4 regions of the Comamonas testosteroni genome follow, and region 2 is predicted to be linked to each of the others. Evidence: predicted binding sites of a transcription regulator. Region 2 holds the regulator's gene; each other region holds the start of a gene.

Region 1 (5,425 bases), 2.3 Mb from region 2:
CGTTGTACTCCAGCGCGCGATCGAAGGGCTTGTTGGCCAGGCCCTGGGCCACCAGCCAGGTCAGCGCCAGGCTCACGGGCCAGAGCAGCAGCAGTGGCGTGAGCATCCAGTCGAGGATCTCGCCAAAGAGGGATCGCTGCTCACGCTGAAAGATTTTCATGCTTGTAAAACTGGCGTATTCCAACTCAGGGATGGCCAGCAAGGGCCGCCCCGCAGCAAAGGCCATCGTCCCCTCGGGGGAAGCGGCGGGGCCGCCTAGGCGCAGCCGCTCAGGGGGGAGCTATCTTTTCCAGGCAATAACCGAGGCCGCGCACGGTGGCGATGCGGATCGGGCCTTTCTCGATTTTCTTGCGCAGGCGGTGGATATAGACCTCGATGGCATTGTTGCTCACCTCCTCGCCCCATTCGCATAGACGCTCCACCAGCTGGTCCTTGCTGACCAGACGGCCTGCGCGCTGCAGCAGCACCTCCAGCAGGCCCAGCTCGCGCGCCGACAACTCCACCATCTTGCCGTCGATGGTGGCGACCCGGCCGGTCTGGTCATAGACCAGCGGGCCGTGCTTGATGGTGGAGCTGGCGCCGCCCATGCCGCGACGCGTGAGGGCGCGCACGCGCGCTTCCAGCTCGGACAGCGCAAACGGCTTGGCCATGTAGTCGTCGGCACCATAGTCCAGGCCCTGTACGCGCTCTTCGATCGAATCGGCGGCCGTGAGAATCAGCACCGGCAGCGCATCGCCGCGCCCACGCAGGCGCTTGAGCACTTCCAGGCCGTGTACCTTGGGCAGGCCCAGATCGAGAATCAGCAAATCGAATTCGCTGCTGGTCAGCAAGGCGGTATCGGCCTCGCTGCCATTGGCCACATGGCTGACGACGGCGCCCGAGCTGCGCAGCGTGCGCAGCAGGCCGTCTGCCAGCACCTGGTCGTCTTCGGCAATCAGTATGCGCATGTGTGTCTCCTGCTTGTTATGTGTGCCTGTTTGCACTTTTGCTGCCATTGTAGGGATGGCCCATGGCTGTTCGGGGCAATTCTCGACAGCCGCTTACAGGTGTCGAATCTCAGTAGCCTTCGGCATAGGCTTCCAGGCCCAGCGCGACCACGGTGGCCACATCCGCTCCCACGGCTTCACGAAACTCGGCCTCGGCCTGGCTTACGGCGTCGTGAAAAGCCTGCAACCAGGCCAGACCGGCATCGGTGAAGCGTACGCGCCTGGCGCGCGCATCATGCGGGTCGGTCTCGCGCGTGACCAGGCCCCAGGCTTCGCACTGCGTCACCAAGTCGGCCATGGCCTGTTTGGTCATACCGGCCTTGTCGGCCAGATCGGTGAGCCGGTCGCCTGCCAGCGACAGATGGCGTGTGATGTGGATATGGGCTGCCCCCACCTTGTCGCGCGCCGCCAGGTTGGATAGCGCCAGCGGCACCTCCACTGCGCGCGCCATGAGCTGCAGCACGCGCGCATCGAAGCGGCGCATGGCATGGCCGAGCAAACGGCCCAGATGGGTCTGGCGCCAGGCATCGGCGGGCGGGGTGACGTGGGCTATTTCTGACATGGATAAATAGTAAGGCAAACTGACTAAATATTTCAATAAATATGCAGTATTGGCCTCTAAACTACTGTTCAAGCATCCAGCCTGAATGCAAAAACAGGACTGGCCACAGACAGTCATTCACCTACTCCGGAGCCTGATATGAACGCTATCGCCAAGACCAACGACGCCAACAGCGAAAAAGCCAAAGCCCTGGCTGCAGCCCTGGCCCAGATCGAAAAGCAGTTCGGCAAGGGCACCATCATGAAGCTCGGTGAAGGTGAAGCCATCGAAGACATTCAGGTCGTCTCCACCGGCTCTCTGGGTCTGGACATCGCTCTGGGCGTAGGTGGTCTGCCCCGTGGTCGCGTGATCGAAATCTACGGTCCCGAATCCTCGGGCAAGACCACGCTGACGCTGCAGGTCATTGCCGAGATGCAGAAGCAGGGCGGCACCTGCGCCTTTATCGACGCCGAACATGCGCTGGACACCAGCTACGCCCAGAAGCTGGGCGTGAACCTCAGCGACGTGCTGATCAGCCAGCCCGACACCGGTGAGCAGGCCCTGGAAATCTGCGACAGCCTGGTGCGCTCGGGTGCCGTGGACCTGATCGTCATCGACTCGGTGGCCGCCTTGACGCCCAAGGCCGAAATCGAAGGCGAGATGGGCGACGCCCTGCCCGGCCTGCAGGCCCGCCTGATGAGCCAGGCCCTGCGCAAGCTGACGGCCACCATCAAGAAGACCAACTGCATGGTCATCTTCATCAACCAGATCCGCATGAAGATCGGCGTGATGTTCGGTTCGCCCGAGACCACCACCGGCGGCAATGCGCTGAAGTTCTATGCCTCCGTGCGTCTGGATATCCGCCGCACCGGCACCATCAAGAAGGGCGACGAGGCCATCGGCAACGAAACCAAGGTCAAGGTCGTGAAGAACAAGGTCTCGCCCCCCTTCAAGACGGCAGAGTTCGACATTCTGTTTGGTGAAGGCATCAGCCGCGAAGGCGAGATTCTGGACATGGGCGTGAACGCCAAGATTCTGGAAAAGAGCGGTGCCTGGTATGCCTACAACGGCGAAAAAATCGGCCAGGGCCGCGACAACTCGCGTGAGTTCCTGCGCGAGAACCCCGCGCTGGCCATCGAAATCGAAAACAAGGTGCGCGATAGCCTGGGCATCAAGCTGCTGCCTGTGGAAGGTGCAGCGGCTGCCGAAGCCAAGCCTGTCAAGGGCGGCAAGGGCAAGGTGGACAAGGACGGAGTGATTGAAGGCTGATTCTTCCCTGAGGCGCTATGCGCCTTTCGCGAAAGGGGACGACATCCTCGCTGCGATGCGGCCCTTGCTTGATGTCCCTGGCTTGGTGAGCGCCAGTGTTTGAGTGCGGGCCTCATTGCTCAAAAGGTTTGCCATCTTTGCGCAGGTTCGTCCTGCGCCTTTTTGTTTCTGGAGATGTGTCGTGAGCTTTGCCAAGCTTTCACTCAAAGGCCGAGCCCTGAAGCTGCTGGGGCAGCGCGAGCATTCGCGGCTGGAGCTGCAGCGCAAGCTGGCGCCTTATGTGGAAGAGGGTGATGACCTGCAGGCCATTCTCGACGAGCTGGAAAAGCGCGGCTTCATCAGCGTGCAGCGGGTGGTGGATTCCGTCATTCACAGCAAGTCCAGTCGCTTTGGCACGGCGCGGCTGGTGCAGGAGTTGCGCAGCAAAGGGCTGGACGATGAAGTGGTGCGCAACGCGAGCGACCAACTGCGCGATACCGAGCTGGAACGCGCCCGCGAGCTGTGGCGCAAGCGCTTTGGTACGCCGCCTGCCGATATCAAGGAAAAAGCCAAGCAGCTGCGCTTCATGGCTTCGCGCGGCTTTTCTTCTGCCGTGGCATCGCGGGTTTTGCGCGAAGCTCCATACTCGGCGTTCGACGAAAGTGATGACGCGGGCTGAGAACTGCACGTAGCCGGCGACCGTTTGACTCCGTGATGGAAAGGACAATGCATGCCCTCAACTGCCTCGAATTCTGATACTCCGTCCGCATTGCGCGTGGGTCTGAGTGCCGGCAAATCGCTGCTGGGCGGCCTGATGCTGGGTGCCTTGCTAGCCCTGGTGCTGGGCTGCGGCGCGGCCGTGTTCTATTTCTCCCGCCTGATGGCCGATCCTGGCCAAGGCATTCATGCCTCGGCACATACCGGCATCTACGGCGCCGTGATCAGCCTGCTGATGTCGCCCCCGTTGCTGGTGGCCGTGGTGCTGATCTTCATCATCCCCGCCTACCTCATGGTCGGTCTGCAGCTGGGCCGCGCCCGCGCGGCAGGCAAGCTGGTGGCGCGCTACGGCCAGGGCCTGGCCGAGCGTCTGGCGGCCATGCTGGCACAGCGCATCGAGGCCCTGCCCAGTGCCCATCAGGCCCTGCACAAGGCGGCCGACCTGCTCACCGTGGGCGCGGCGATGGAGCATCTGCAGCCCTGGGTGGGCAACGGGCGTGCCGTGCAGTTCGTGGTGCGCAGCGTGCTCAATCGCCTGCCGCTGGCCGACCTGCTCGAGGAATGGGGCCACACGCGCGCCCAGTGGGGCAGCGAAGGCGGCAAGGACGATCCGGCGCTGCGCGCCTTTCTGGGCGCCCGCATCCAGGAGATGCTGCAGGCTCTGACCGAGCCGCCCTGGACGCTGCTGTGGATCTTGCTGGCCGGGCATGCCGCCGTGCTCGGCTTGGGCATCTGGCTGACGGTCTGAGGGCCCGGGCGGGCGCGGTGCCGGCCTAATCCCGGCTGCTGCGCGTTGCCCACCAGCAGACCAGCGAACCCAGCGTTACCAGTGCCACGCCTTGCCAGAAGCTCCAGCCCGGCAGCACCTGCAGCAGGGCGCTGGCCATCAGCGCCGAGAGCACGGGCGTGAAATAGGACGCCGCAGCCAGCAGGGCCAGCTTGCCATGCTGGATGCCGTGCTCCCAGCAGCTGTAGCCCAGTGCCGTGAGCGCCCCGACCAGCAAGACCTGGCCGGCGGTCGGCCAGGTCCAGAGCATGGGCTGTGGCTCGCCCAGCATCAGCCATTTGAGCCACAGTGCGATGGCAGTCCAAGTCACGAACAGGCCTACGGCGTTGAAGCCTGCGCCATAGCGGCGCGCCAGCAGCGAGTAGGTCGGCCAGAGCAGGGCGGCCGCAAAACCCATGCCATAGGCCAGCGGGTTGCCCAGCACATGGCTCCACATGACCGGCAGGCTGAAGCTGTCGCCGCCCAGCACGCGCGCCAGACCCCACAGGCAGATCAGCACGCCTGGCCACAGCCACCAGCGAGCCGCCTGCTGGCCGCACAGCACAGCCAGCACGATGGTGAGGCTGGGCCAGAGATAGTTGATGAGCCCGATTTCCATGGCCTGGCTGCGGTCGTGGGCCAGGCCCACGGCTACGGACAGGCAGATTTCATAGACCACGAACAGCAGGCCGCAGCCCCAGAGATAGGCAGGGTGCATGCTGCGCCAGCGTGCCAGCTCGCGCCAGCCTTTGCGCCCGCGTGCTGCGGCAATGCAGATGGCGGCCATGGTGTAGAGGCAGGCCGCGCCGCCGACGGCGCCCAGCGGCTCGGCCACGGCACGCATCAGGCCCACGGTGCAGCTCCAGCAGAGCACGGCCAGCAGGCCGATGAGCGTGGCACGCCGGGCGGCGGCTTCAGTGGGGTTCATGAGGATGCGCTTTTAAAACAGGAGCTCTGTGCGCAATATAGACAATGATTCGATGCATCTTCTGCATTGAACTCCTTGGCTGAAGAGCGCTGCAAGCTATTGATTTTATTGTTTGTCCGGAGCGGGGCCAAGTGCTGATCGTCGCCGCGAAGTCAATAAAAAACGGCCCTTAGGGCCGTTTCAGCAGATGCGGGGCGTGTTCAGAGACCCAGCATGATCTGCAGGTTCTGCACGGCGGC
Region 2 (5,425 bases):
TCAGGCATATGAAGCTGGCCAAGCCTTGCCATACGCAGCAGATGGCTTATGAGCTGGTGATCGACAGCTGGGTGCAAACCAATGCAGAGCTTGGTGCTTCGCAGGAATTTTTGAAGGCCTTGCGCCGGCGTCGGCTGTGCGAGGAGCATGGCTGGCGGGGGGTGAATACGAGCGTTGCGCACTGGGATCTGGATGATGAACACACTGTGCGGATCTATCTGCACGAAGACGGCTCCATCGTGGTGCAGCAAATGGACTCGCAGAATCTCCAGATTCTGTTCACCTTGCCTGGGCATCGTGAGCGATTGGGAGAAGTATCGGAGCGATGTGCCTAGCAGCCAAAAAAATGCCCGCGCAAGGCGGGCAAGTTTCGGGGTCCTCTCGATCCGGTTCTGCAGCTCACACAGTCAATGCATTTGAATAGTTGGCAGAGGCGTTACTTTGGCCTCAATCGCCGTTTATCGCTCTTGCACTGTTGCTGACGCGTTTGAACGGTTGACAGGTTGCCCCATCGGGTGCGGCCAGCAACTTCTGACTTGCGGGCCTGCATTTTGCAGCCATGACTTGCAAGTCGCTTGTGCCCGCCTTGTATCGAGGCGAGCGTGCGACAGGCAGGACTGCCATTCGATATTTCTGGCTCCTTAATGTTTGCCGGTTGAGGCAGGCCGGTGTACCAGCACCGGGACATGGCTGTGGGTCAGAACGCGCTGGGTTTCGCTGCCCAGCAAAATTCCGCCGATACCTTTGCGACCGTGTGAAGCCATGCAAATCAGGTCGCATTGCAATTCCTGCGCCTGCTGAACAATGGCTTGGTAAACAGAGGCGTGGGTGACTCGCACAAAGTTGCAGGGTACGCCTTCAGGTCTGGCAATCTGGTCAACGAACTGCAAAGCCGCATCTGCATCGCTGTTGGCACTGCGCTCGAACTCTGCGCTGTTGTAAGTCAGCAGTGCGTCTGCGCCGTAGATGATGGCGCGGTAATCGGGCATGACATACAGGCCGGTCACCTTGGCGCCTTGTTCACGCGCAAGCAGAACGCCAGCACGCACGGCAGCCTCTGACAGTTTGGTGCCATCGGTGGGAATGAGCAGGTGCTTGAACATGTTCAACCTCCTGATGCCGGAAGATGTGCCTGGAAATCAATTTATTCCAATACCTGGAGCCGCGCAATGCCTAGTTTTTGAATGCAGCAGAGTTGCAGACAGGAGGTAAGACTCTGTAACAAGGGGCGGTCTCGTCGAATCGTCTCATTCCTCGGGCGAAGGAGGAACGCGATTGAGGATTTCGCCAGTGGCCTCTATCTCGAACTGCTGTGGATTGAGCCAGTTGACCTCCTGGTGATCGGCAGTTTCAAAGTAAATGGCAGACGGGCGTATGGAGACGCCATGCGGCATGTCGATCTCATCAAAACTCTGATAGACCAGAATCAGGCGCAGGTCTCCATTGGCGTCTTTGGCCTGTATGTGCTGCAAGAGCTTGCGGTAGGCACTCATAAGACGCCCTCGTTGACATGTGTATATGAATGTTTCCACTGTCGAAGAGGTGCCGCAATACCCTGATCCGGGTATCTGTTCTGACGGATATTCGTGCCTGACAAGGAGTTTAGAAGGCTGCGAGGCTTGTGCAAAATGCGCTCCGGCGGGCAGGGGCAGGCAGAGCATCAGCAAATAATTTACATGGCGATCCAGATCGTTCGGCGCCAATACTGAGGGTCTGTTTTGGCGACATCGAGTTTTTCGCCTATGCACTGTTGGCAGCGTTGTCTGGCGCCATATCTGCCGGCCGATGGGCCAAGAGCGTTGCGATGGCTTCTTGTTGGATGCATATGGAAGCCCTGTTACATTGCCTGCAGGCCTATTTCGGGTCGGGTTCGGGGCTGCATAAGTGCAGGCAGGCAAACCTCATTGTGCTTTCAGACTTGCGGGGCCGTTTGCTCATGGAGTGCCATACGCTCCAGCGCGGCGCAGACATCGGCCATGCGTCCGCAGATCAGCAGGCATTCGGGTTGCCTGCGCGGTTCTCGCTGCACGATTTTGAGAAGTCGTGGAGAAGCTGCTTGTGTCGACTGGTCGATTATTGGCGATTGAAGCTCTGGGGTCGCAGCAAAGGCCTGCGGGCGAAGTGTATTGCTGCCGAGGCGACTGCGGCCGCGGTTGGCGCGCATGACAGGGATGCCGATCTGCTTCGCCATTGGACGATTGGCAGTGAAGGATACGGGCTCTGCAGCGGCTTCGCTTGCGTCATCGGAGCTGAAGTTCGGATTGGGCGACAGCGTGGCAGGCAGGCCTTTCATGGTCAGGCGTGTCAAAGCCTGCAGTGATGTGGCGAATCCCATTTGGCAACTCCTTTTGATGACCTCGCGGCATGGATAAGGGCAGGATTGCGTTCTTTCGGCAAAGCTCCGCCCAGGGCGAAGCTCAACGGCTTCGCGCCTACCACCTGGGCTTGAGAGGGAAGGAGGCTCGGTGCCTCGGCTGCATAGACGGAGGGACGCCGTCTGCCCGTTACATGAACATGCTGTTGCGGATAAGGCCTACGGCCAGGCCTTCGATGGCGAACGGCTCTTCAGGATCGACGTGAATGATCTTGTAGTCTGGGTTCTCGGGTAGCAGCTCGATGCCCTGAGGCGTGCGCTTGAAGCGCTTGACGGTCACGTCGTCACCGAGGCGGGCCACCACAATCTGGCCGTTGCGCGCTTCATGCGTAGCCTGTACCGCGAGCAGGTCGCCGTCCATGATGCCCGCGTCACGCATGGACATCCCGCGGACCTTGAGCAGGTAATCGGGCTTGGCGGCAAACAGGCTGGGCTCGACCGAATAGCTCTGATCGATATGTTCCTGGGCCAGAATAGGCGAGCCGGCAGCGACGCGGCCGACCAGGGGAAGCACCAGCGGGGCCAGGGCCGTGAGCGGCAGCGCAAAGCTGGCGCCGCGTGCCGCATTGATGGTGCGCACGGTATCGGCGCGCAGGCGAATGCCGCGCGATGTGCCGCTGACCAGATCTATGACGCCCTTGCGTGCCAGTGCCTGCAAATGCTCTTCTGCAGCATTGGCCGACTTGAAGCCAAAGGTGCTGGCAATCTCGGCCCGGGTAGGGGGCGCACCCGTGCGAGCGATGGTGGACTGGATGAGGTCCAGAATCTGCTGCTGGCGGGGAGTGAGCTTGGGGTGGTCCATGGGCATTCCTTGATCGATCGATGATGAATACTGTGTGTTCATCCAGTACCTGTATTTTTAATCAGTTTGAAGAGGACTGCAAGTGGAACGTGACAAAAATATCGTCATCCTGGGCACCGGTGGCACGATTGCCGGAGTTGCCGAGCAGGCTGGCACCAGTGTGGGCTACCGTGCGGCCCAGCTGGGCGTGGCTCAGCTGCTGCAGGCCGTGCCGGACCTGGAAGGCGTTGCTGCGGCGTCGCTGCAGGCGGAGCAGCTGGCGCAGCTGGACAGCAAGGATATGGATCACGCGACCTGGCATGCACTCGCGCTGCGATGTGCCGAGCTGCTCGCGCGTGATGATGTGAGCGGTATTGTCATCACCCACGGCACCGACACCCTGGAGGAAACCGCCTGGTTTCTGCAATGTGTTCTGCACCCGGCAAAGCCCGTGGTGCTGACCTGCGCCATGCGCCCGGCGACAGCGATTTCGGCCGACGGCCCTGGCAATCTGCGCGATGCCGTGGCCTGTGCGGCCGACACGCAGGCTGCTGGCCGCGGTGTGCTTGCCGTGGTGGCGGGTCGGGTGTTCAGTGCACGCCAGGTGCGCAAGGTGCATCCCTACCGTGTGGATGCCTTTGATGGCAGTGGCGCCGGCCCGCAGGGCTGGGTGGAGGAGGGGCGGCTGCGCTGGGCAACGGGCGGCCTGCCCCGGGTCGTTGCGGCCAGCTCCACTGCAATCGCTTTACCGCCCGCAGATCACTGGCCCCTGGTGGAGCTGCTTCATAGCCATGCGGGCTGCAGCAGCGCCGTGGCGCTGGCGGTGATGCAGGCCTGGAATTCGGCAGGCGTGCGTGCCGTGGTGGTGGTCGGCACGGGCAATGGCACTATCCATGAGGCGCTGGGGCCAGCCCTGGACTGGGCGCAGGCGCAGGGCATGGCTTTGCGCATCACGACCCGGTGCGAGGAGGGGCAGGTGGTGCATGCCGAGGGAGCGCGAGATAGCCTTATGAGCAGCCTGCCGGCGGCCAAGGCCAGAATCAGCCTGATGCTGGAGCTGATGGGCTGGCCTCGCGCATTAGGTTGATGCTCTTATTATGAGAGCTGCTGGCCTTCATTGATACAGAGTATTTATGCTGTTTGGGTCTGAAATCCAATGAGTGTAGGCGCAGGCAGCTATGAATATTGATGGCTCCAATGCCATCCTCGGTGCAGCTTTTTCGCACCGGACTGATGTCGGCCGGAAGGGCGGGAGCACGAGCTTCAAGAACAAAAAAGGCCGGTGAGGACACCGGCCTTTTTTGCCCAGAGATGCCTGGCCGCGAAAAGGCGGCAAGGCTCCACGCGCGAGTGATCTGGGCGATCAGGAAGCCAGAGCGGCCAGAGCGCGCTCGGTGATTTCTTCAACGCTGCCTGTGCCGCTGATGGCACGGTACTTGGGGGCCGCTGCTGCATCGGCCTTGGCCCAGTTGCTGTAGTAGTCCACCAGGGGACGTGTCTGGCTGCTGTAGACGTCCAGGCGCTTCTTGACGGTTTCTTCCTTGTCGTCTTCGCGCTGCACCAGGTCTTCACCGGTCACGTCGTCCTTGCCTTCCACCTTGGGAGGGTTGAACTTGACGTGGTAGGTGCGGCCCGAGGCGGGGTGGCTGCGGCGGCCGCTCATGCGTTCAATGATGGCGTCGAAGGGCACATCGATTTCCAGCACATAGTCCAGCTTCACGCCGGCAGCCTTCATGGCATCGGCCTGGGGAATGGTGCGGGGGAAGCCGTCAAACAGGAAACCCTTGGCGCAGTCCGGCTGAGCAATGCGTTCCTTGACCAGGTTGATGATCAGATCGTCGCTGACCAGCTGGCCGGCGTCCATCACGGCCTTGGCTTGCAGACCCAGAGGGGTGCCAGCCTTGACGGCCGCGCGCAGCATGTCGCCCGTGGAGATTTGAGGGATACCGTACTTTTGGCAAATAAAGGCCGCCTGAGTGCCTTTGCCGGCGCCGGGTGCACCCAACAAAATCAGTTTCATGGAAATCCTTGAGGAGAGTAGAAATTCTTGCTGGCCCAGGCAGACGGGTGGTCGTCCGTAGTCCCCAGGCCGTATTTTTTCGCGGGCAAGGATAGCACGCACAAGACCAACACAGGCTTACACAATTCAGTCAAGGCTGTCACAAGTGCGGCCAATTGAAGGCATGTATCCGCTGCAAACGCGATTGCTGTAGTTGTAATCCAGGTGCCGAAGCCGTTACATATGCTATTCGGACTATGCGGAAAGTATA
Region 3 (5,425 bases), 920 kb from region 2:
TTACTGGCTTCTCCCTCCTGGTTGCTGATTTTTGTGGTGCTGGCCACGGCTGCCACGGTGATTGCCTCGCAGGCGACCATCTCGGGGGCTTATTCCATGACGCTGCAGGCCAGCCGTCTGGGGTATTTGCCGCGTGTGCGTGTATTGCACACCTCCGATCAGGAGCAGGGGCAGATCTATATCCCCAGCGTGAACTGGTTGATGCTGCTGGCCGTGATCGCGCTGGTGCTGGCCTTCAAGTCCTCGGGGGCATTGGCGGCGGCCTATGGCATTGCCGTGTCGGGCACCATGCTGATCACCACCATGCTGGTGGGCTTTGTGGTCTATTTGGGGCGCAGCCGCGCAAGAGTTGTCACATTGGCAGCGCTGGCCTGTTTTGCGGTGCTGGAGATAGGCTTTTTTGCCTCCAACCTGACCAAGCTGGAGCAGGGCGGCTGGCTGCCGTTGACGCTGGGCGCCATCATCTTCATCGCGCTGACGACATGGCGCGACGGCACCCAGCTGGTGGCCGAACATCGCCGTCGCCTTGATATTCCCATGAGCGATCTGATGAGCTCGCCCATGAGCGGCGTGCCGGTGGTATCCGGCACGGCGGTCTATCTGACTTCCGATCCCAAGCTGGTGCCGAATGCGCTGTTTCACAACCTCAAGCATTTCAAGGTCATGCACGAGCAGACGGTGTTTCTCCATGTGATCAACGAGAACACACCCTATGTGCATGATGGCGAGCGCCTGCAACTGAAGCCCATGTGCAATGGGGTCTGGGCACTGGACATGCACTTCGGCTTTCGCGAGCAGCCTGATATTCCGGCGGCGCTCCAGCGGATTGCGCCGGACGTCGATGGCGAAATACCGAACCTCGACCCCATGACGACCAGTTTTTTTGTGGCCAGGGTGCAGGTTGTGGATGGGCCCGGCGGTCTTTCCGCCTGGCGCTGCGCTCTGTTTGGCTGGATGTCCCGGCAGTCGGCCAGCGCGGCGACTTACTACAAGTTGCCAGCCAACCAGGTGGTGGAGCTGGGCACGCAGGTTGTGCTTTGACGGCCAGGTATGGCTAGCCAGACAGGCGCTGGCTGCCATATCTTTAGGGTCTTATTCGTCCAAGGCGTCCAGGGCACGCGCCGAGTAGACCATGGCGGCGCCCGCATTCAAGGCCACCGCCACACCCAGGGCTTCGGCAATTTCTTCCCGACTGGCACCGGCTGCCTTGGCAGCCTTGGTATGCACGGCGATGCAGCCGTCGCAGCGCGTGGTCACCCCCACGGCAATGGCAATCAGCTCGCGTGTCTTGGCATCGAGATGACCGGTCTTCTTGCCCGCGCCGGACAGGGTCTTGTAGCCCTCCATGGTGCCTGGACTCAACTCGGAAAACTCTCCCAGCCTGCCTGCCAATTCCTTGCGGTATTCGTTCCAGTCCAGCATTGCCTGCTCCTTGTTGAATGAAGCTTTGATTGTGTGCCACTGTCATCGGGCATTCAAGCTGCAAGCATTTCGTCCGCTGAGCAGCGATCAATGGGTGGGTGAATCTGCAGGGATTTTCGAGCTGTATGAAAATACAGGTCTCATCGTAGGCATCCACCCATCTTCTCGCCGAGCATTTTGTAACGCGTCATCGTGACCGAATCCCAAGCCGCCATTCTTCCGCCGCACCGCTTCTACTATCTGCACAACTTCCAGCAGGCGCTGGACTGGTTGGCGCAGCGCTATGGCGATCTGCTTAGCGAGCAGGAAGCCGATTTCATCGCCGGCTTTGCGCGCTTGCCGCAGAACTCCAGGGCGCTGCTGGTACGCATGCTGATGCGGCGTGGGCCCTGGTTTCGCGCTGGCAAGCTGGCTTATGAGGAGATTCCGGTGACGGTCGATGCCGCTGCGCCCTTGCTGGAGCGTGGCTTGCTCAGTGCCACCGAGCCCATGGAGGTGGTCGAACTATTTGGCCTGCACACCAAACCCGAGCTGCTGCAGATCTTGACCGGCTTTGAGCTGTGCTCTTCCATGCCCAAGGCCGAGATGCTGCAACTGCTGGCCGAGAGACAACCCGAGTCCCGGCCTTATGCCGTCTGGCATCCTGAGGCCGTGGAACCTGTCTGGCGCGTCATGGTGGGCGACCTGGGAGCGCGTCTGCGGCTGATGTTCTTTGGCAATCTCTACCAGGACTGGTCGGAGTTCGTGCTGGCCGACCTCGGTATTTTCCGCTACGAGCCGGTGGCGCTGGATGCTGGCTCGCGTGCGTTTCAGCGCCGCGAAGATCTGGAATTCTATCTGGAAATATCGGCCCGGCGTCAGGCTCTCGATGAAGGCGTGGAGCCCGCACAATTGCTGCCTGCTCTTATTGAGAATAAGAGCGAGAACCCATGGCTGGACATGCGCAGGGCCAAGGTTTTGCTGAAGCTTGGCCAGGTTTGCGAGAGGCTGCAGGATTGGTCGCTGGCAGCTCAGGCCTATGGGGCCAGCCGCTATGCGGGTGCACGCCACCGTCATATTCGCGTGCTGGAGCGCATGCAGTGCTTTGATCAGGCGCTGGCTCTTGCCAGCCAGGCGCAAGCCGCGCCTGAAAGCGAGGAGGAGCGTCAGCGCGTGGCGCGCATGCTGCCGCGTCTGAGCCGCAGCCTGGGACTGGTGGCTGCGGGGCGCCAGCCTGCTCTGGCCCCGGCCGTGGCGGCCCTGCGCAGCGATGTGCAGCTGGACCGACCCGCCCAGTCCATGGCGGTGGAGTACGCGCTGCAAGCCTATTGGCATAGCGCCGATGCGCCCGTGTTCTATGTGGAGAACGCGTTGGTCAACTCTTTATTCGGTCTGCTGTGCTGGCCCGCCATCTTTGCGCCGCTGCCGGGGGCGTTTTTTCATCCTTTCCAGAGTGGGCCGGCCGATCTGGGCGCACCGGATTTTGTGCCGCGTCGCCAGCCCCTGTTTGGCGCCTGTCTGGCCGAGCTGGAGGACGGTCGCTATCGGGCCACGATTCGCCAGCGTTTTGCCGACAAGCAAGGCGTTCAGTCGCCGTTCGTGTTCTGGGGCACGTTGACGCAAGAGCTGCTGGAGCTGGCGCTCGATTGCATGCCTGCCGCCCATCTGCGGATTCTGTTCACACGGCTGCTGCTGGACGTGAAAGCCAACCGCACCGGCTTTCCCGATCTGGTGCGCTTCTGGCCCCGGCGGTCCGATGCCGATTCACGCTACGAGATGGTGGAAGTCAAAGCGCCGGGAGACAAGCTGCAGGACAACCAGATTCGCTGGCTGGCCTATTGCACGGAGCAGGGCATTCCCGTGCGCGTCTGCCATGTACAGTGGCGTGACGAAGGTAGCGCGCCATGAAGCCTGCGCTTAGCGTGGCAGTACGCACGCTGTGCGAGTTCACGGCGCGCAGCGGCGATCTGGATCTGCGCTTCACGCCCGCCCCCAGTGCGCTAGAGGGCATTGAAGGCCATGCCGTGGTGCAAAAACGGCGTGAGAAAGCGGGTGGCTACGAGGCGGAGTTGGCGCTCAGCGGCCGGTTCGAAGAGCTTCAGGTTCGCGGCCGGGCCGATGGCTTTGATGCCGCCAAGCAGCAACTCGAAGAGATCAAGACCTACCGGGGCCGGCTCGACGGCGTGCGCCCTCATCACCGGGCCTTGCATTGGGCCCAGGCCAGGGTCTACGGTCATTTGCTGTGTCAGGAGCGCGGCCTTGAGCGGATCAAGCTGGCGCTGGTTTATTTCCAGATCGGCAGCGCAGAGGAGACCGTGCTGGTGGAAGAGTGTTCTGCCACCGAACTGCAAGCCTTTTTCAAGTTGCAATGTGCCCGTTATCTCGACTGGGCACGCAGCGAGGCCGCCCATCGGAGGGCGCGCGATGCGGCCATGGCGCAGCTGCGGTTTCCCATGCCGGCCTTCAGAGCCGGGCAGCGGGAGCTGGCCGTGGCCGTCTATCGCACGGCTCATGCCAGCGCAGGCGGTCGCTGTTTGATGGCTCAGGCCCCGACCGGCATCGGCAAGACCCTGGCCACGATTTTTCCCATGCTCAAGAGCATGGCTGCAGTCACGGCCAAGAGTGCCTCGGAGGCTGATGCAGCCGGTCTGGACAAGCTGTTCTTTCTCACTGCCAAGGGCACCGGCCATGGACTGGCGCTGCATGCGCTAGTCCAGCTGCAGCAAGCCTTGCCGGCATCGGCATCGGCATCGGCATCGGTCGCTCCATTGCGCGTCCTGGACATGAAGGCGCGCGAAAAGACCTGTGAGCATCCCGACAAGGCCTGCCATGGAGAGTCCTGTCCGTTGGCGCACGGATTCTTTGATCGACTGCCTGCGGCCAGGCAACAGGCGCTGCAACTGCCGCTCTGGGATGCGCCGGCGTTGCGGACTCTGGCCTTGGAACATGGCATCTGTCCCTATTACCTGTCGCAGGAGTTGGCGCGCTGGGCCGATGTGGTGGTGGCCGACTACCACTATTACTACGACAGTGCCGCCATGCTTTATGCGCTGGCCTTGCAGCAGGACTGGCGCGTGGGCGTGCTGGTGGATGAGGCGCACAATCTGCTGGAGCGCGCGCGCAGCATGTACACGGCACCGCTGACCCAGTTTGATCTGGCGCAGGCCCGCCAAGGCGCGACGGGTGCTGTCAAAAAGGCACTCGATGCACTGCAGCGCCAGTGGCAGGCGTTGAACAAGGCCCAGGATCAGGCCAGTTACCAAAGCTACGAGAGCATTCCTGGCGCGCTGCTGGGCGCCATGCAGCGAGCCGCAGGTGCAATAGCGGATCAGCTGGCTGAGCAGGAGATAGCCGGTCATGCGGCCACAGGAGGGCAAACTGCGCTTGCCGACCATGCCTTGCTGGATTTTTACTGGGAACTGCTGCACTTTCAGGCGCTGGCCGATCAGTTCGGGCCTCATGCTCTGTTTGATATTCAACTGGCCACGCCGCTGCAGCGTGCGAGCAGAGTGCGTATGCCGGCATCCACGCTGTGCATTCGCAATGTGGTGCCCGCGCCGCATTTGTCGGCGCGCCATGGGGCTGCACAGGCCACGGTGCTGTTTTCGGGCACCCTGAGTCCACCACAGTTCTATCGCGATCTGCTGGGTCTGCCTGCGGATACGGCCTGGCTGGATGTTCCGGCGCCGTTTGCGGCCCGGCAGTTGCAGGTGCATATCGCAGGCCATATCTCTACACGCTGGCGAGATCGCGAGGCATCGCTGACCCCCATGGCCGAGCTGATTGCGCAGCAATATGCACGACAGCCTGGCAACTATCTGTGTTTTGTCAGCAGTTTTGACTATCTGCAGCAGGTTGCCGTCACTTTGGAACGTCTGCACCCGCAGTTGCCGCTATGGCTGCAGCAGCGCGGCATGGACGATGCCGGGCGTGCGAAATTCCTCGCCCGCTTTGTCGATGGCGGTCAGGGCCTGGGTCTGGCCGTTCTGGGCGGGGCATTCTCCGAAGGCGTGGATCTGCCCGG
Region 4 (5,425 bases), 2.2 Mb from region 2:
CACGGCGATCACGGCCTTGATCAGGTCGTAGTCCACGCCGGTTCTCTCGGCCGCCTTCTGCAGATGCGGCCTCACGCTCTTGTAGCGCGGCGAGACCTCGAAAAAGCTCTGCATACGGGTGCGGGCGTTGAGCCCCTCGGCCGCCGAGTCCTGCTTGAGCTGCAGGCCCGGCTGGCTGCTGTCGTAGAGCTCGCCCTTGAAGAACAGCTTGTAGCGCTCATCCAGCGCCTCGGCCGCAAAGTGCGTGACGCCGAATTCGTCGACATAGGCCCAGAGATCGGCATGTGCCGCCGGCGCCAGGGCCAGCCAGCCCGAGCCCACCAGCAAGGCAGCCGCCATCGCACGTCGCAAACGCACAGCCGCGAACCCGCCGCGCGCAGGCAGCTGGCTGGTTGAGACATCGAACATTGGCTTGTGCATGGCTGGCTCCATCGGCCGGTAGTGGCCGCTAGTGCAGGCGTTGGCAACGCCCCCGCCTAGATATCGACCTCCACGGCATCGCCATGCAGCTCCATCAGCTCGCGGCGAGCGGCGGCTTCGCCCTTGCCCATGAGCTTGGTGACCACGGCCTCCGACTGTGCAAAGTCCAGATTCATGAACTGCACCGGCAGCAGACGACGCGTATCGGGGTTCAGCGTGGTTTCCCACAGCTGTTCGGCATTCATCTCGCCCAGGCCCTTGAAACGGCTGACCTGGCATTTCTCGCGCGGCACGCCGTCCTTGGCGCATTTCTCGATGATGGCATCGAGCTCGCCCGCATCGAGCGCATAGACCTTGATGGCCGGCTTCTTGCCGCGCGCAGGCACGTCCACACGGAACAGCGGCGGCAGCGCCACATGGATGTGACCGGCTTCGATGAGCTTGGGGAAATGCTTGAAGAACAGCGTCAGCAGCAGCACCTGGATATGCGAGCCGTCCACGTCCGCATCCGAGAGAATGCAGATCTTGCCGTAGCGCAGGCCGGACAGATCGGGCTCGTCATTGGGGCCATGCGGATCCACGCCGATCGCCACCGAGATATCGTGGATTTCGTTGTTGGCGAACAGCCGGTCGCGGTCCACCTCCCAGGTGTTGAGCACCTTGCCGCGCAGCGGCAGGATGGCCTGGGTTTCCTTGTCGCGGCCCATCTTGGCGCTGCCGCCGGCAGAGTCGCCCTCGACCAGAAACACCTCGTTGACGGCTATGTCCTTGCTCTCGCAATCGGTCAGCTTGCCGGGCAGCACGGCCACGCCGCTGCCCTTGCGTTTTTCCACCTTCTGGCCGGCCTTCTGGCGGGTCTGGGCGGCCTTGATGGCGATCTCGGCCAGCTTCTTGCCCCAGTCCACATGCTCGTTGAGCCACAGCTCCAGCGCCGGGCGCACAAAGCCCGAGACCAGACGCACGGCATCGCGCGAGTTCAGGCGCTCCTTGATCTGGCCCTGGAACTGCGGATCGAGCACCTTGGCATTGAGCACATAGCTGGCGCGCGCGAACACGTCGTCGGGCATGAGCTTGACGCCCTTGGGCAGCAGCGAGTGCATGTCGATGAAGGCCTTGACGGCCTGGAACAGGCCGTCGCGCAAGCCGCTGTCATGCGTGCCGCCAGCGGTGGTGGGAATCAGGTTGACATAGCTTTCGCGCAGCGGCGCACCGTCTTCGGTGAAGGCCACGCACCAGGCCGCGCCCTCGCCTTCGGCAAAGCTGTCGTTGTTCTTGTCGGCAAAGCCCTCGCCTTCGAACAGGGGGATGACGGGCTCGCCATGCAGGCTCTGCGCCAGATAGTCGCGCAGACCGCCCTTGAACTGCCAGCTCTGGGTATCACGCGACTTTTCGTTGATCAGCGAAACGGCGACGCCGGGCATGAGCACGGCCTTGCTGCGCAGCAGATGCACCAGCTCGCCCATGGGCAGGGCCGAGGACTCGAAGTATTTGGCATCGGGCCAGGCACGTACCGTCGTGCCCTGCTTGCGCTCGCCGGCCTGCAGAGGGCGCACCTTGAGCGGCTCGATCACGTCGCCGCCCGAGAACACCAGCGTGGCCACCTGACCGTCGCGGTGCACCTGCACCTCCAGGCGCGTGGCCAGCGCATTCGTCACCGACACGCCCACGCCGTGCAGACCGCCCGAGAAGCTGTAGGCGCCGCCATTGCCCTTGTCGAACTTGCCGCCCGCGTGCAAACGCGTGAACACCAGCTCCACCACGGGGGCCTTCTCCTCGGGGTGCAGACCGAAGGGAATGCCGCGCCCGTCGTCTTCCACACTGTAGGAGCCGTCGGCATGCATGGTGAACTTGATTTTCTTGCCGTAGCCGGCAAGCGCCTCGTCGGCCGCGTTGTCGATCACCTCCTGCAGGATGTGCAGGGGGTTGTCGGTGCGCGTATACATGCCGGGACGCTGTTTGACAGGCTCCAGACCCTTGAGAACGCGGATCGAGCCTTCGGAATATTCGTTGGACGGTTTGACTGCCATGGGGGCGGATTGTAGTAGCCTCTCCAGATGAGAGCTGGATAAATTCACAGTTGTTTACTCCCAATACTCTTGCACAAAGCCCGAACATCTGTCTTGGCAACGTGTTTTTACCGGATCTTTATCGTAGAGAAGACTATCAAAAAGATAGCTTTAACCTCATGTAATTCATATATTTCATATAGTTTTTTTACCTATATCCTTTACAAATATTACGCAAGACGCTCACTTTTTTTATTTTTCTGATTCGCTGTGCATCCAGGCAACCCGGCACTGCCATCGCATTCTGGCAGGCCGGACTGCCACGCATGTGACGAGCTGTGCAGGCGCAAAACAGCGGGTTTCGTTACAGTGGTGTGCTGACCGCCCCCAAGCCTTTTTTCGCACACACGGCATGACTACAAAGACAACTCAAGCCCCCATGTCCATGGCGCAGATTCTTCTGTGCGGTGGCGCCATCGTCACGCTCTCCATGGGCATACGCCACGGCTTCGGCCTCTGGCTGCAGCCCATCACCCAGGAGATGGGCTGGACGCGCGAGAACTTTTCCCTGGCCATTGCCGTGCAGAACCTGTCCTGGGGCATCCTGGGCATCTTCGTCGGCATGCTGGCCGACCGCATCGGCGCCTTCAAGGTGCTGATCGGCGGCTCCATCCTCTATGCGCTGGGCCTGGCCGGCATGGCGCTGTCTCCCGATGCCACCGTGTTTTTGCTGACCGCCGGCGTGCTGATCGGCGCGGCCCAGGCCGGCACCACCTATGCCGTGATCTACGGCGTGCTGGGCCGGCAGATTCCTGTGGCGCGGCGCAGCTGGGCCATGGGCGTGGCCGCTGCGGCAGGCTCGTTCGGCCAGTTCTTCATGGTGCCCGTGGAGGGCAAGCTGATCGCGCAGTTCGGCTGGTCCAATGCCTTGCTGATACTGGCGCTGTTCGCGCTGCTGATCGCCGCCCTGGCCTTTGGCCTGCGGGAGCCGGGCTTTGGCGGCAGCACGCCCATCAAGCGCGAGCAGACCGTGGGCCAGGCGCTCAGGGAAGCCTGGACCTACCCCAGCTTTCTGCTGCTGATGGCGGGCTATTTTGTCTGCGGCTTCCAGGTCATGTTCATCGGAGTGCACATGCCCAGCTATCTGAAGGACTTCGGCATGGCGCCCCATGTGGCCAGCTATTCGCTGGCCCTGGTCGGCCTGTTCAATATCTTCGGCACCTATCTGGCCGGCAATCTGGGCCAGAAGCTGCCCAAGCGCTATCTGCTGTCGGGCATCTACGGCCTGCGCTCGGTGGCCACCGTGGCCTTTTTGCTGGCCCCGCTGTCGCCCTGGTCGGTCTATGCCTTCTGCGCCGCCATGGGCTTTCTGTGGCTGTCCACCGTGCCGCTGACCAATGCCACCATCGCCCAGATCTTCGGCGTGCAGCATCTGTCCATGCTGGGCGGCTTTGTCTTCTTCAGCCACCAGATCGGCAGCTTCCTGGGCGTATGGCTGGGCGGCTATCTCTACGATATCAACGGCAACTACGACATGGTCTGGTACATCTCGATTGCCCTGGGCATTTTTGCCGCCGTCGTGAACCTGCCCGTGCGCGAGACAGCCATTGTGCGACGCGCGCCCAGCGCCGCCTGATACCGGAGACACCACCATGCAGCTCAAACTCTGGCAACGCATCTCCATCTGGTGTGCCGTGCTCGTGCTGCTGCTGGCGGTGTTTGCCCTGTATCTGCAACCGGAATTCATGCTCACACTGGCAGACCAGGTCTGGGCCTGCTTCTGAGCTCTTGGGCAAGCCGCCCGGGCGGCATGGCCGGGAGAGAGCATGGCCCGCATCATCATCACCGGAGCCTCGGACGGCATAGGCGCCGAAATGGCCCGCCAGCTGGCACAAACCCATGGCAGCCGGCTGCAGCTGACGCTGGCCGCGCGCAATGCCGGCAATCTGCAAGCCGTGGCAGAACAATGCCAGGCCCTGGGGGCGCAGGTGCTGGAAGTTCCCACCGATGTGAGCGAAGAGGCCCAGTGCCGCGCGCTAATCGACGCCGCCGTGCAGCAGTTTGGCGGGCTGGACGCCCTGATCAACAACGCCGGGGTCTCGGCCCATGCCCTGTTCGAACAGGTCAGCGCACAAGACCTGGGCTGGTATGAGAGGTTGATGCGCATCAACCTCTGGGGCAGCGTCTGGTGCACCCATGCGGCGCTGCCGCACCTCAAGGCCAGCCAGGGCTCCATCGTCGCCGTGTCTTCGCTGGCCGGTCTGATCGGCGTGCCGGGCCGCACGGCCTATAGCGCCAGCAAGTTCGCCATGGCCGGCTTCTTCGAAGCCCTGCGCATCGAGCTCAAACCCGCCGGCGTGAGCGTGACCACCGCCTACCCCGGCGTGGTGGATACGCGCATCCGCTACCACGGCTACAACGCCAGAGGCGAGGCCGCAGGCGTCAGCGGCCTCAGGGAAGACGGCGCGATGACGGTGGCCGAATGCGCGCGCCTCATACTGGACGGCATGAGACGCCGCCAGCGCGAGGTGGTGATGACCGGCAAGGGTAAGCTGGGTCGCTTCATCAAGCTGATCGCCCCGGGCATGGTGGAAGACATGGCCCTGGCCGCGCTCAAGGACGATGTGAAGCCGCACTGAGCCGACGCGAGCTGCTGCCGACGCAGCGACGCACAGGACATGCAAGGATTGGGCTGCGGGCACTGCTATAGTTTTCGCAAGATGACAAGCAACTCCCTGCCTCCCACCCCCGCCACCATTGCGGCGATTTCCGCCGGCCACTGCGCGCAGGCGCCCTCCGCCTGGATTGCCCGCTTTGCCCATCTGGTACGCCCGCAGGGCTCGGTGCTGGACCTGGCCTGCGGCATGGGTCGCCATACGCGTTTCTTCTCGGCCTTGAACCACACTCTGACCAGCGTGGACAAGGCACCGGAGGCGACCCGGTCCGTGGCGGATATCGCCGAGACGATTACCGCCGATATCGAAAACAACGCCTGGCCT

Evidence for each region. Region 2 encodes LexA, which represses DNA repair genes until DNA is damaged. Its sites were predicted from a motif close to ACTGTATNNNNATACAGT; they were not measured.
Region 1: the regulator LexA is predicted to act here: its motif matches at 1,612-1,629, upstream of recA (recombinase RecA).
Region 3: the regulator LexA is predicted to act here: its motif matches at 1,543-1,560, upstream of F0P97_RS12415 (VRR-NUC domain-containing protein).
Region 4: the regulator LexA is predicted to act here: its motif matches at 2,481-2,498, upstream of F0P97_RS06400 (DNA topoisomerase IV subunit B).

The regions. Positions count from the first base shown of each region.
Region 1 is NZ_CP043568.1:5,915,940-5,921,364, reverse strand. It holds gene F0P97_RS27280 (sensor histidine kinase) at 1-160, opposite strand, end outside; gene F0P97_RS27275 (response regulator transcription factor) at 270-947, opposite strand; gene F0P97_RS27270 (MarR family winged helix-turn-helix transcriptional regulator) at 1,057-1,548, opposite strand; gene recA (recombinase RecA) at 1,687-2,796, shown strand; gene recX (recombination regulator RecX) at 2,978-3,454, shown strand; gene F0P97_RS27255 (hypothetical protein) at 3,506-4,240, shown strand; gene yddG (aromatic amino acid DMT transporter YddG) at 4,266-5,186, opposite strand; gene argC (N-acetyl-gamma-glutamyl-phosphate reductase) at 5,387-5,425, opposite strand, start outside.
Region 2 is NZ_CP043568.1:3,649,689-3,655,113, reverse strand. It holds gene F0P97_RS16815 (hypothetical protein) at 1-335, shown strand, start outside; gene F0P97_RS16810 (universal stress protein) at 642-1,103, opposite strand; gene F0P97_RS16805 (hypothetical protein) at 1,248-1,493, opposite strand; gene F0P97_RS16800 (hypothetical protein) at 1,913-2,335, opposite strand; gene lexA (transcriptional repressor LexA) at 2,505-3,176, opposite strand; gene F0P97_RS16790 (asparaginase) at 3,259-4,242, shown strand; gene adk (adenylate kinase) at 4,519-5,175, opposite strand.
Region 3 is NZ_CP043568.1:2,732,292-2,737,716, forward strand. It holds gene F0P97_RS12405 (potassium transporter Kup) at 1-1,041, shown strand, start outside; gene F0P97_RS12410 (carboxymuconolactone decarboxylase family protein) at 1,093-1,422, opposite strand; gene F0P97_RS12415 (VRR-NUC domain-containing protein) at 1,636-3,309, shown strand; gene F0P97_RS12420 (ATP-dependent DNA helicase) at 3,306-5,425, shown strand, end outside.
Region 4 is NZ_CP043568.1:1,402,725-1,408,149, reverse strand. It holds gene F0P97_RS06405 (lytic transglycosylase domain-containing protein) at 1-420, opposite strand, end outside; gene F0P97_RS06400 (DNA topoisomerase IV subunit B) at 477-2,447, opposite strand; gene F0P97_RS06395 (MFS transporter) at 2,866-4,062, shown strand; gene F0P97_RS27800 (hypothetical protein) at 4,079-4,210, shown strand; gene F0P97_RS06390 (SDR family oxidoreductase) at 4,253-5,065, shown strand; gene F0P97_RS06385 (class I SAM-dependent methyltransferase) at 5,105-5,425, shown strand, end outside.